Regions from separate parts of the Paenibacillus xinjiangensis genome, predicted to be linked through region 1. Evidence: riboswitches for the same ligand, from Rfam matches in the RefSeq annotation. Region 1 holds a riboswitch; each other region holds the start of a gene.
What was found. Region 1 has a riboswitch for cyclic di-AMP ahead of AC6ESP_RS03615 (TrkH family potassium uptake protein). Riboswitches for the same ligand answer to the same signal wherever they lie in the genome.

Region 1 (2,199 bases):
ATAGGCAGCTGGTGCCTTGAATTCAGGCTTGTATTGTGTAACAACAGGTTTGCCGTCGACTAGCTCTGCACTTATCGTAAGCTCGAGTGCGGCGTCCGCAAGGGTATAGCCAGTGGGATGAATAACGAGCTCTCCATCATCGTTCACCCAACGCTCCTTCAGCTCGCTGATTCGGAAGCCTTTGGTGACAGCCAGCTGTTCTGCGGCCTGAAAGAGCTGCTCCTCCTGAACCGGCTCATCATTGCTGTTCATAAGATGCCACGCTACCACATTCCCATTAGTCATATGTACATAGACGAAAGCGGTACTGCCGTCTACAGCATCGACTTGAACCTGATACGTATCGTTAGGGAATTGCTTGCCGTATTGCTTCTCATAGGATTCGAGCAATTTCTCTTTGGACAGATAGCCTGTTGCTAAGCTGTCGGTCTGATAGACAGTGTAGGCAGATTTCGTATCCATTCCAAGCTGCTGCTTCGTGAACTGGAGGGCTTGTCCTTCGGCTGCGCTTTTATCGATGACTTTCATTGTACTGTCAATCGAAGCGGACTGCTGGAAGATCGGACCGACCTGTGTGAATACAAAAATAAGCGCACCTGCTATTGCGGCCCATAGGAAGCGTTTCCAGTCGTGGCGGGCAATTGAATCGACCATATTTCACCTCAATTTTGAATTGTAGATTTCTTACGCTGCCATGTAACCATACCATACAAAACCCTGTATTATCCAATCCAAGCGTCTGATTTACAACATCCAGTATTATGAAAACCAACGATTGTTTTCATAAAAACGAGAAATAACGATGTGCGAGAAGCGTTGGGCGCACTGTTGCATAAGGTTGACCATTTTTGAGCCAATATAGGCTTATTTATGCGGTATACTCGTTTTGTATTCCAGATGATTTAGCTTATAATCATAATCGTCATTGTTAATTGAATAAAAAAGCCGAATTTCCGTATGAAAACGGGGGAACCATAATGCTGACAGAAATGCCAGCAGTGGGGTGAATTTCAGGAAGAGCACGGGATGTGATCCGTAAGCTTCTTGAATAGGGCTGCCTGTCCAGGCCCGAATCCGTCAGCTAACCTCGTAGGCTTTGTGGAACAGGACTCATCGCATAAGGCATTGGGTTTCCAGTGCTTTTTTCTATGCCCAAAATTCGATTGACACCAGTTATTAGAGGAGAGCAGGGACTTATATTGATGAAACACTTAAATGTTCTAAAATGGTCTCCCCCGCGTATTCTCGTACTGGGCTTCGCGGTCATTATTCTGCTCGGTGCCACGCTGCTGTCGATGCCATTCGCATCAGCCGATGGATCGCGGCTCCGCTTCGTAGATGCTTTGTTCACAGCTACTTCAGCAACTTGTGTAACTGGGCTTGTTGTGGTGGATACAGGCACTTATTTCTCAAAAGCAGGGCAAATGATCATTATGGCTTTAATTCAAGTCGGCGGTGTCGGCTTCATGACGATGGGCACGCTGTTCGCTCTCGTGCTGCGCAAAAAAATCTCGCTCAAGGAGCGTCTTATCCTCCAAGAAGCGATGAATCAGTCCAGCATGGAAGGTATCGTTAGATTAATCCGTAAGGTTATCTTTTATTCTTTATCTATAGAACTGATCGGCGCGCTGCTGTTCGCTTCTCGCTTCGCAGTAGATATGCCGCTAGGCAAAGCGATTTATTTCGGAATTTTCCATTCGATCTCGCTATTCAACAATGCAGGCTTCGACATCTTTGGTGATTATCGCAGCCTAACGCTGTATGTAGATGATCCAATTGTCAATTTAACCGGTATACTGCTTATTATTTTGGGTGGACTAGGCTTCATCGTTCTGTCCGATTTACTCGAGTATCGCAGCAAGAGAAAACTGTCGCTGCATAGTAAAGTCGTTCTGTCCATGACAGGAGCACTTATTGCCGTAGGTGCAATCGTCATTTTCATATTCGAGTTCTCTAACAGCAAGACGTTAGGAGCGCTGAGCTGGGATGGCAAGATTATAGCTTCCATATTCCAGTCTGTCACTCCGAGAACGGCTGGAGCCAATACGCTTGATTACACAGCGCTTCGCCAAGCTACAGTATTCTTCACCATTATCCTCATGTTCATCGGCGCATCACCTGGTTCAACCGGGGGAGGAATTAAGACGACGACGTTCACGACGCTGATCGGTGCAGTTATCGCCATGGTTCGAGGCAGAG
Region 2 (2,199 bases), on a different contig from region 1:
ACCCTCTGCTGCACATGCTCATCGCGCTGTCGAGCGTAGGGCGTGTAGTCCGCTTGAACAATAACCTCATCAATCGGATGGCATTGCAGCAGAGCTTCCGTAATTTCGGCTGGATCGCCGTAGAGCACGTGAAGCTCTTTGCCCGCCACTGCATATTCATGCAGCAGCGCAGCAGCCTGGCGGATGAAATTCCGCCCGCTATGGGTGTGCAATCGACCGCCTCCGGCTAACTGCGGATCGATAATCAGAAGATGAATACCGACATCTTTCTGTTTTTTTATATAATCAAATGCGCGCATATGGTTTGAACGTAGATCTTTGCGGTGAATAAATAAGTACATGGCAGGCGCTCCCCCTTAGACGTGAGAAAACAGCAAAGCCGCATGTGGTTTGTCATAACAGAGACAAACAACTGCGGCTTTGCTGAAAAAGTCATTCCTCGCTTCGGTGAGGAAGTGAGGTGCTGGCTTTATTTTTCGTCAGCATATTTGTCAAATGTGGATTGGTCCATGACGCGACGAGCGTTCATGTACCGAGTTTCGTAATAGGAATCGCTAAGCTTGCTGATAATAACACCCTTGCTGGAAGAAGCGTGTGCAAACTTACCGTCGCCTACATAGATGCCGACATGGGAAACGCCTTTGCCACTTGTGTTGAAGAACACAAGATCGCCAGCTACCAGATCGCCTTTAGCGACTGCTTCACCGGTTTTGGATTGCGATGCAGAAGTACGTGGAAGATCAATGCCCATTTTGTCAAACACATAGGTTGTGAAACCTGAGCAATCGAAGCCTCTCGTTGTTGTGCCACCGCTTTGGTACGGAGTGCCGATTACATTATCGATGATTCCGTCCATTTTGGAGCCTGCAAAAACGCTGCCTGCTTGAAAAGCTAGCATTAACACAAGTCCGAATAGTATTGCTGTAACCTTTTTCAAAATGGTGAAACTCCTTCCAATGCCTACGAGGTTAGCTGTGGGGTTCGGTTGAAGGATCCCTATGATTTCTCAGGCGCCGATTAGAGCTTGGCTCGGACGTCGAAATCAATTCACCCAGAGTGGTTCCCCCGTTTCCAGTACAAGGAATTAGGCAAGCTTTGTTATGTACTCGATAACTATTCTGTTTTTTTTCTTGAACTCCTCCCCAAACTGGCAAATTCTAATAATTCTCATGTAACCTTTTGGCTGAAAGGAACGTTTATTATGATTTTTTGTATAAACATTTGAAAATTATAGGTCATTTAGACTAATGAAACGGATACTATTTACATTTATTATGTGAGGTATTTGTAGAATATGCAGATTATTCTCGCGAGAATGAACGGCTCTCACGCTCCTTAGAGAGAATAATGTGTAAAAGTGACAGGTTTAGAGACAAAAAACAGCCTTGCAGAGGATCCTCTACAAGGCTTGTTAGTCGTCATTCGGCATTAGGTCTGCTTAGATTGCAGGCACTCGTATTGCGCAGCTACCGTCCATACCTTCATCATACTGCGGATCAAGTTATAGCCTTGGTGAAGGATGAGTGCGAGCAGGCCGGCCCATACTAGCGAGATACTGGTGACGAATAGACTGATTCCGGCGCCAATAGCCCACATGAGCAATGAGATGGCTGCAAAAGGAAGGATATGCCGCATAGCAGTCCATAGCTTAGGGAGGATGCCTTCTCCTGTGATGGTGCCAAGCTGCATAGCGAGGAGCAGCAGGTGGAGCACCACGCCCCATAAGAGCCAACCGCCAGCGGCGGGCAGCAGCCCCAGTATAAGCTCCGTGATGGAGCTGCTCTGCAGCAGCGACTGCAGGGCTTTGGGCAGGAGCCACCAGGCAGGGGCGAGTACGAGCAAGGTTTTCAACCAATATAAGAGTGCGATCGGCCTGAATTTCTTGCGTATGCCTTGGATGAACTGCGTTCCTCCCGCATCAGTAGAGTGATGAAGGGAATAGTATAGGCCGGCATCGAACAGTGGCGTGAGCAATATTCGCGTAACGAGCAGCCCCCCCAGCAGCCAGATATACGGGGTAATAAGATCCGTCTTCAACAATTGGAATTGCGCTTCGTTGAAGAAGAGCCTGACAGCTGAAGGGGATTCAGGGAAACGTCTGAGCAGCGGCGTAACGATAGAATCAATGAATCGATATAAGAAGAATCCCCAGAGCAGCTGGTACAAGAAGAAGAGAATCACGATATAGAAATGCTTGAC
Region 3 (2,199 bases), on a different contig from region 1:
CAGATCAGGCTGGCCAAACGATTAAAGATGCCGATTGTGATTCATAATCGCGAGGCTCATGAAGATATCCTGAGGCTGTTGAAAGAGGAAAATGCGGCAGAGGTCGGAGGGGTTATGCATTGCTATTCCGGCAGCTGGGAAACAGCGAAACAATGCCTCGATATGAACTTCTATATTTCGTTCGGAGGACCCGTAACTTTTAAGAATGCGAAGGTGCCAAAAGAGGTGCTTGCGAAGGTTCCTCTGGACCGTTTATTAATCGAGACGGATTCCCCATATCTTACACCTCATCCATTTAGAGGGAAGAGAAATGAGACCTCCTATGTATCCCTTGTGGCAGAGGCCGCAGCTGAAATAACAGGAAAATCTAAGGATGAAATAGCTAAAATTACTAGCGAAAACGGTAAAAAATGTTTTGGTATTGTTTAATAACAGCTCAAAACGAGAGAAATAAAGACCTTTACAGCGATAAAACTAAACTTTGTCGCTGAAATTGGCTTTTTTTTGCATGTTAATCCTATAATTTCGCTAAAATCGTCTTTTATCTCATCTTTACAACTGACCGCGGTGGAAGGTATGATTCATTTCAGAGCTTTAAATTTTTGTATTGGATTTCCAGTTTACGCTTAATCTCAATTACTGAGAGCGGGGGAACCAGGCACTTAATTCGTGACAAGCCTAAGGCATCGCGGAGGGTGTTTTGAATTCTTCATAGGGGTGAATTACGCGGCCATTGCCATGAGCATTGAGTCCGTGGATAGGGTATCTCTCTTACCCGAACCCGACAGCTAACCTCGCAAGCGTGTTATAGAGAGCGATCAACCTCGTGCATTCATCATTCCTGAAGTCTATTAGACCATCCGGGAAGCCACGATACAGATCCTCTGTCGACGGCTTCTTTTTATTTTCGAATAATGCAGAAACGGTCGACATAGGGTAAATCTAGGAGGTTGCGAGGTAAGAAAATACTGGAGCGTGTTATGCACGCCAATATACTATAGTCGCGTCAGTTGTAATCATGCGTCACACTAGGCGGCGGGGCTATGAAGGAGGACCGATGAAGTGGGCATTATCCAAGCTAAGGAGACCCATGGGAAACGATCATCCAGCATGTCTTTCGCATTGCGATGGAAGCGTGAAAACTTGCGTTTGATTTTTCTGAGTGCAATTATCTCAATCGCTATGACTTTCATGTTTTTGGTGTTGTTGTACGGATCGTCTGAGAAGAGCGTATCCGTAGTAGTGAATGGACAAGAAACTGTTGTGAAAACAAAACAATGGGTCCTGCAACGCCTACTGGATGAACAAGCTATTACGGTTGGACCACATGACGAGGTTTCCGCACCTCTGAATGCATCCATCAAGGACGGAGACCGAGTGGAGATTAACTTCGCGGTTCCGGTTATCGTAACAGCTGATGGCAAGACATCAACGGTGTACACGACGGAGAAGACCGTGCAAGCGGCGATTGAGGAATTAAATATTCCTGTACGTGATCAAGATAAGGTATCGCCATCGCTTAGCACACTAGTCGCTGAGGACTTGAAGGTAACCGTCACTCGCGTTGACAAGAAGGTGTCTGAGAATGAGCGTACGACGCCGTTCTCTATCGTGAAGCAGCAAGATCCTACCCTGGAAGAGGGTAAGGAGAAGCTGGTGCAGACCGGTAAGGAAGGTCTCGTTGTTGAGCAAATCGAGGAGCGGTACGAGAACGGTGTACTCGTCTCTGAGAAAATTGTAAATAAGGTTGTGGAGACAAAGGCTGTTAATCAAGTGGTTGCCGTCGGAACGAAGAAGCCTGAACAGCTCGTGCAGGTACTCTCAAGCAGTAGTCCGAGTGTAGCAACCTACACGAAAAGCGGCGTTACGTTCAAAGCCAAAAAAGTGATTAAGAACGTTACTCTAACTGCCTATACAGCTGGTGTGCAATCTACCGGCAAGGATGAAGACCATCCTCAGTACGGTATTACCGCATCCGGTGCTAAAGTGCAGGAGGGGCGCACGATAGCTGTTGATCCGAAGGTTATTCCTATCGGCTGGTGGGTCTATATCGAAGGTATTGGATTCCGCCGAGCGGAGGATACAGGCAGCGCGATCAAAGGCAATAAGATTGACGTCTACTTCGACAGCAACAAAATTGCAACGAAGTTCGGCAGGAAAAAAGGGTATACGGTATATGTACTTGGGCCGAACAAACCG
Region 4 (2,199 bases), on a different contig from region 1:
GAGACAGGGCGTGTCTACCGTGGACACTTCAATGTTGTGAACAATGGCGTAATCTCCAACCTTCCCGCTGATGCTATTATTGAGGCACCAGGCTATGCAGACCGCAATGGCATCAGTATGCCGCATGTGGGTGAATTGCCGCTCGGCCCAGCAGCGGTGTGCAATGTCAGCATCTCGGTTCAGCGCCTTGCTGTAGAGGCTGCTGTGCATGGTGATGATCAGCTGCTTCGCCAGGCGATGATGATGGACCCGCTTGTCGGTGCTGTGTGCAATCCTAACGAAATATGGCAGATGGTCGATGAGATGCTCGTAGCTCAGGAGCAGTGGCTTCCACAATATGCAGAAGCCATTGCAGCTGCCAAAGAGCGTCTGACGACAGGTCCTCTGCTGCCGACAAGAGATTATGAAGGCGCAGCAAGGCTGAAGGTGAAGACAGTGGAAGAAATGCAGAGCAATCGCGATGAAGCGAATCGGAATAGCGGGGAATCTGACAAAGCGAAGCAGCGGCCTGCTGCTGTAACAGAATAATAATCCGTACAGACAAAAGCTGGGCAGCCGTTCACAAGTAGTGACGGTTACCCAGCTTTTGCCCTGTTCTAATATAAGGATAAGTAAAAAATAGAACGATTAATCAATACGACTTCATCTCTCATCTGCTCGGCTTGCTGATGCTGAGTAGGCAAGCTTCTTAAATAATGGATAGCATCGGCGAATAATTGGTGCAAATGCTTGTTTTTATGCTGTGTATGCTCCTCAGCTGGAGCTTCGGTCGCTGTGTTCTGGATGCTGCCGATGAAATGAGGCACGGCGGAGCTCCATGCTCCCCAATCGGAGGGACGTTCTTGCTCGGCGATAAATTGCTCGCCCCAGCCTACACCTTGATTCGATGTCACTCGCATGCAAGCTCTGCAGCCAGCTGCATCAATGTCCAAAGAAGGAATAATAAATAACTCAATATGGGTTACTTGCAGGGGAACCTGCTGCTGAGCATCGCTCAAGGATGCAGCATTGTGAGACGTTATCATATTATTCTCTCCTCATGTTCGCTTACGGAGTTAGCTGTCGGATTCGGGATAGAGAGCTTCCCTACCAGCACTTTGGGTAGTGCTGGATTCACCCCTTGCGTCAGATTTCCCTACAGATAAGGATTATCCTCCGCGTTGGTTCCCCCGCTTCTTGCATACAAGAATTCAGCGATTATTAAATAGCCAATTATGGCTTGCCGTCTATCTTAAACCGATACAAAAGTTTTGTAAACCTTAAATCTCTCGTTTTCAGCCTTTTTTTCGTCAAAAAGGATATTATATCGGTGTTTGTGCCAATAAAACCTGTATATTCGTGAGAATGCTCGCTTATGCTCAGGATTTACACTTTTTATGTAAAACGAAGAAATAAAGAGAAATTGAGAGTATTCTAGAGATAATTATTAGTGTAAGCGTTGTTAAACAAGCTGCATGCATCTTTTTTCGTCGTATTCGAGATGCGGCTTCGCTTTACATCAATTGGGGCATGGGAGTATGATTCGAAGCGTGGTTACGTTAAATGTTACCAATTGGGAAGGTGCGACACGCTGTCGCTGCCTCCAGCAATAGGGCTGAGTTTCCGTCTGAATGACGGAGAGCGGGGAAACCAGGCAGAGCAATCTGCATAGCGGATCCGAATTCGATGTGAGAGTCGAGGACGGTTGCCGCGGGGGTGAATCTTGGACCGGGGAACCATGGATTTCCGGCCAAGTAGGGCGACTCTCACCGTCCGAATCCGACAGCTAACCTCGTAAGCCTAGATGGAGAGAGGAATGATGAAGCTAGTAATGGATGAATAGGAGCCACATCTGTGGTTTTATCGCGGCTATGCATGAAGACTTGCTGCTGCCGCGCAGCATAACAGATTTATCGCTGAGTCCCGCTGGATGCGGGAACGGGGGAACCAACCGAGCGAGCATGTCTTGCTCATGGGGTGAATCGCTTGGCTTGCAGCCAAGCGTAGGGCGACTCTCACGCCCGAATCCGACAGCTAACCTCGTAAGCGTTATTGAGAGAGGCGACATTCGTCGCGAGCCAATCCGATTATGGGGTTGTTCAGCAATACGTCGATATAAGATGCAGCACAGTCTTATTGTCAGGCATATCGCTGGACGCTGAACGTCGCCACGCCGTCATAGGACGGTGATAACGATGATTAGCTAGACTCATGACAGAA

Region 2: it holds a riboswitch for cyclic di-AMP, as region 1 does, so the genes downstream of both, AC6ESP_RS22275 (C40 family peptidase) here and AC6ESP_RS03615 (TrkH family potassium uptake protein) in region 1, are expected to answer to the same signal.
Region 3: it holds a riboswitch for cyclic di-AMP, as region 1 does, so the genes downstream of both, AC6ESP_RS24525 (resuscitation-promoting factor) here and AC6ESP_RS03615 (TrkH family potassium uptake protein) in region 1, are expected to answer to the same signal.
Region 4: it holds a riboswitch for cyclic di-AMP, as region 1 does, so the genes downstream of both, AC6ESP_RS00210 (hypothetical protein) here and AC6ESP_RS03615 (TrkH family potassium uptake protein) in region 1, are expected to answer to the same signal.

The regions. Positions count from the first base shown of each region.
Region 1 is NZ_JCAALS010000002.1:330,654-332,852, forward strand. Features, by position in the region: gene AC6ESP_RS03610 (CPBP family intramembrane glutamic endopeptidase) at 1-654, opposite strand, end outside; cyclic di-AMP (ydaO/yuaA leader) riboswitch at 934-1,111, shown strand; gene AC6ESP_RS03615 (TrkH family potassium uptake protein) at 1,203-2,199, shown strand, end outside.
Region 2 is NZ_JCAALS010000025.1:60,002-62,200, forward strand. Features, by position in the region: gene AC6ESP_RS22270 (cryptochrome/photolyase family protein) at 1-341, opposite strand, end outside; gene AC6ESP_RS22275 (C40 family peptidase) at 470-940, opposite strand; cyclic di-AMP (ydaO/yuaA leader) riboswitch at 943-1,101, opposite strand; gene AC6ESP_RS22280 (hypothetical protein) at 1,429-2,199, opposite strand, start outside.
Region 3 is NZ_JCAALS010000031.1:10,570-12,768, forward strand. Features, by position in the region: gene AC6ESP_RS24520 (TatD family hydrolase) at 1-429, shown strand, start outside; cyclic di-AMP (ydaO/yuaA leader) riboswitch at 614-818, shown strand; gene AC6ESP_RS24525 (resuscitation-promoting factor) at 1,063-2,199, shown strand, end outside.
Region 4 is NZ_JCAALS010000001.1:47,898-50,096, forward strand. Features, by position in the region: gene AC6ESP_RS00205 (alpha-glucosidase/alpha-galactosidase) at 1-528, shown strand, start outside; gene AC6ESP_RS00210 (hypothetical protein) at 597-1,025, opposite strand; cyclic di-AMP (ydaO/yuaA leader) riboswitch at 1,030-1,206, opposite strand; cyclic di-AMP (ydaO/yuaA leader) riboswitch at 1,583-1,795, shown strand; cyclic di-AMP (ydaO/yuaA leader) riboswitch at 1,884-2,043, shown strand; gene AC6ESP_RS00215 (hypothetical protein) at 2,032-2,169, shown strand.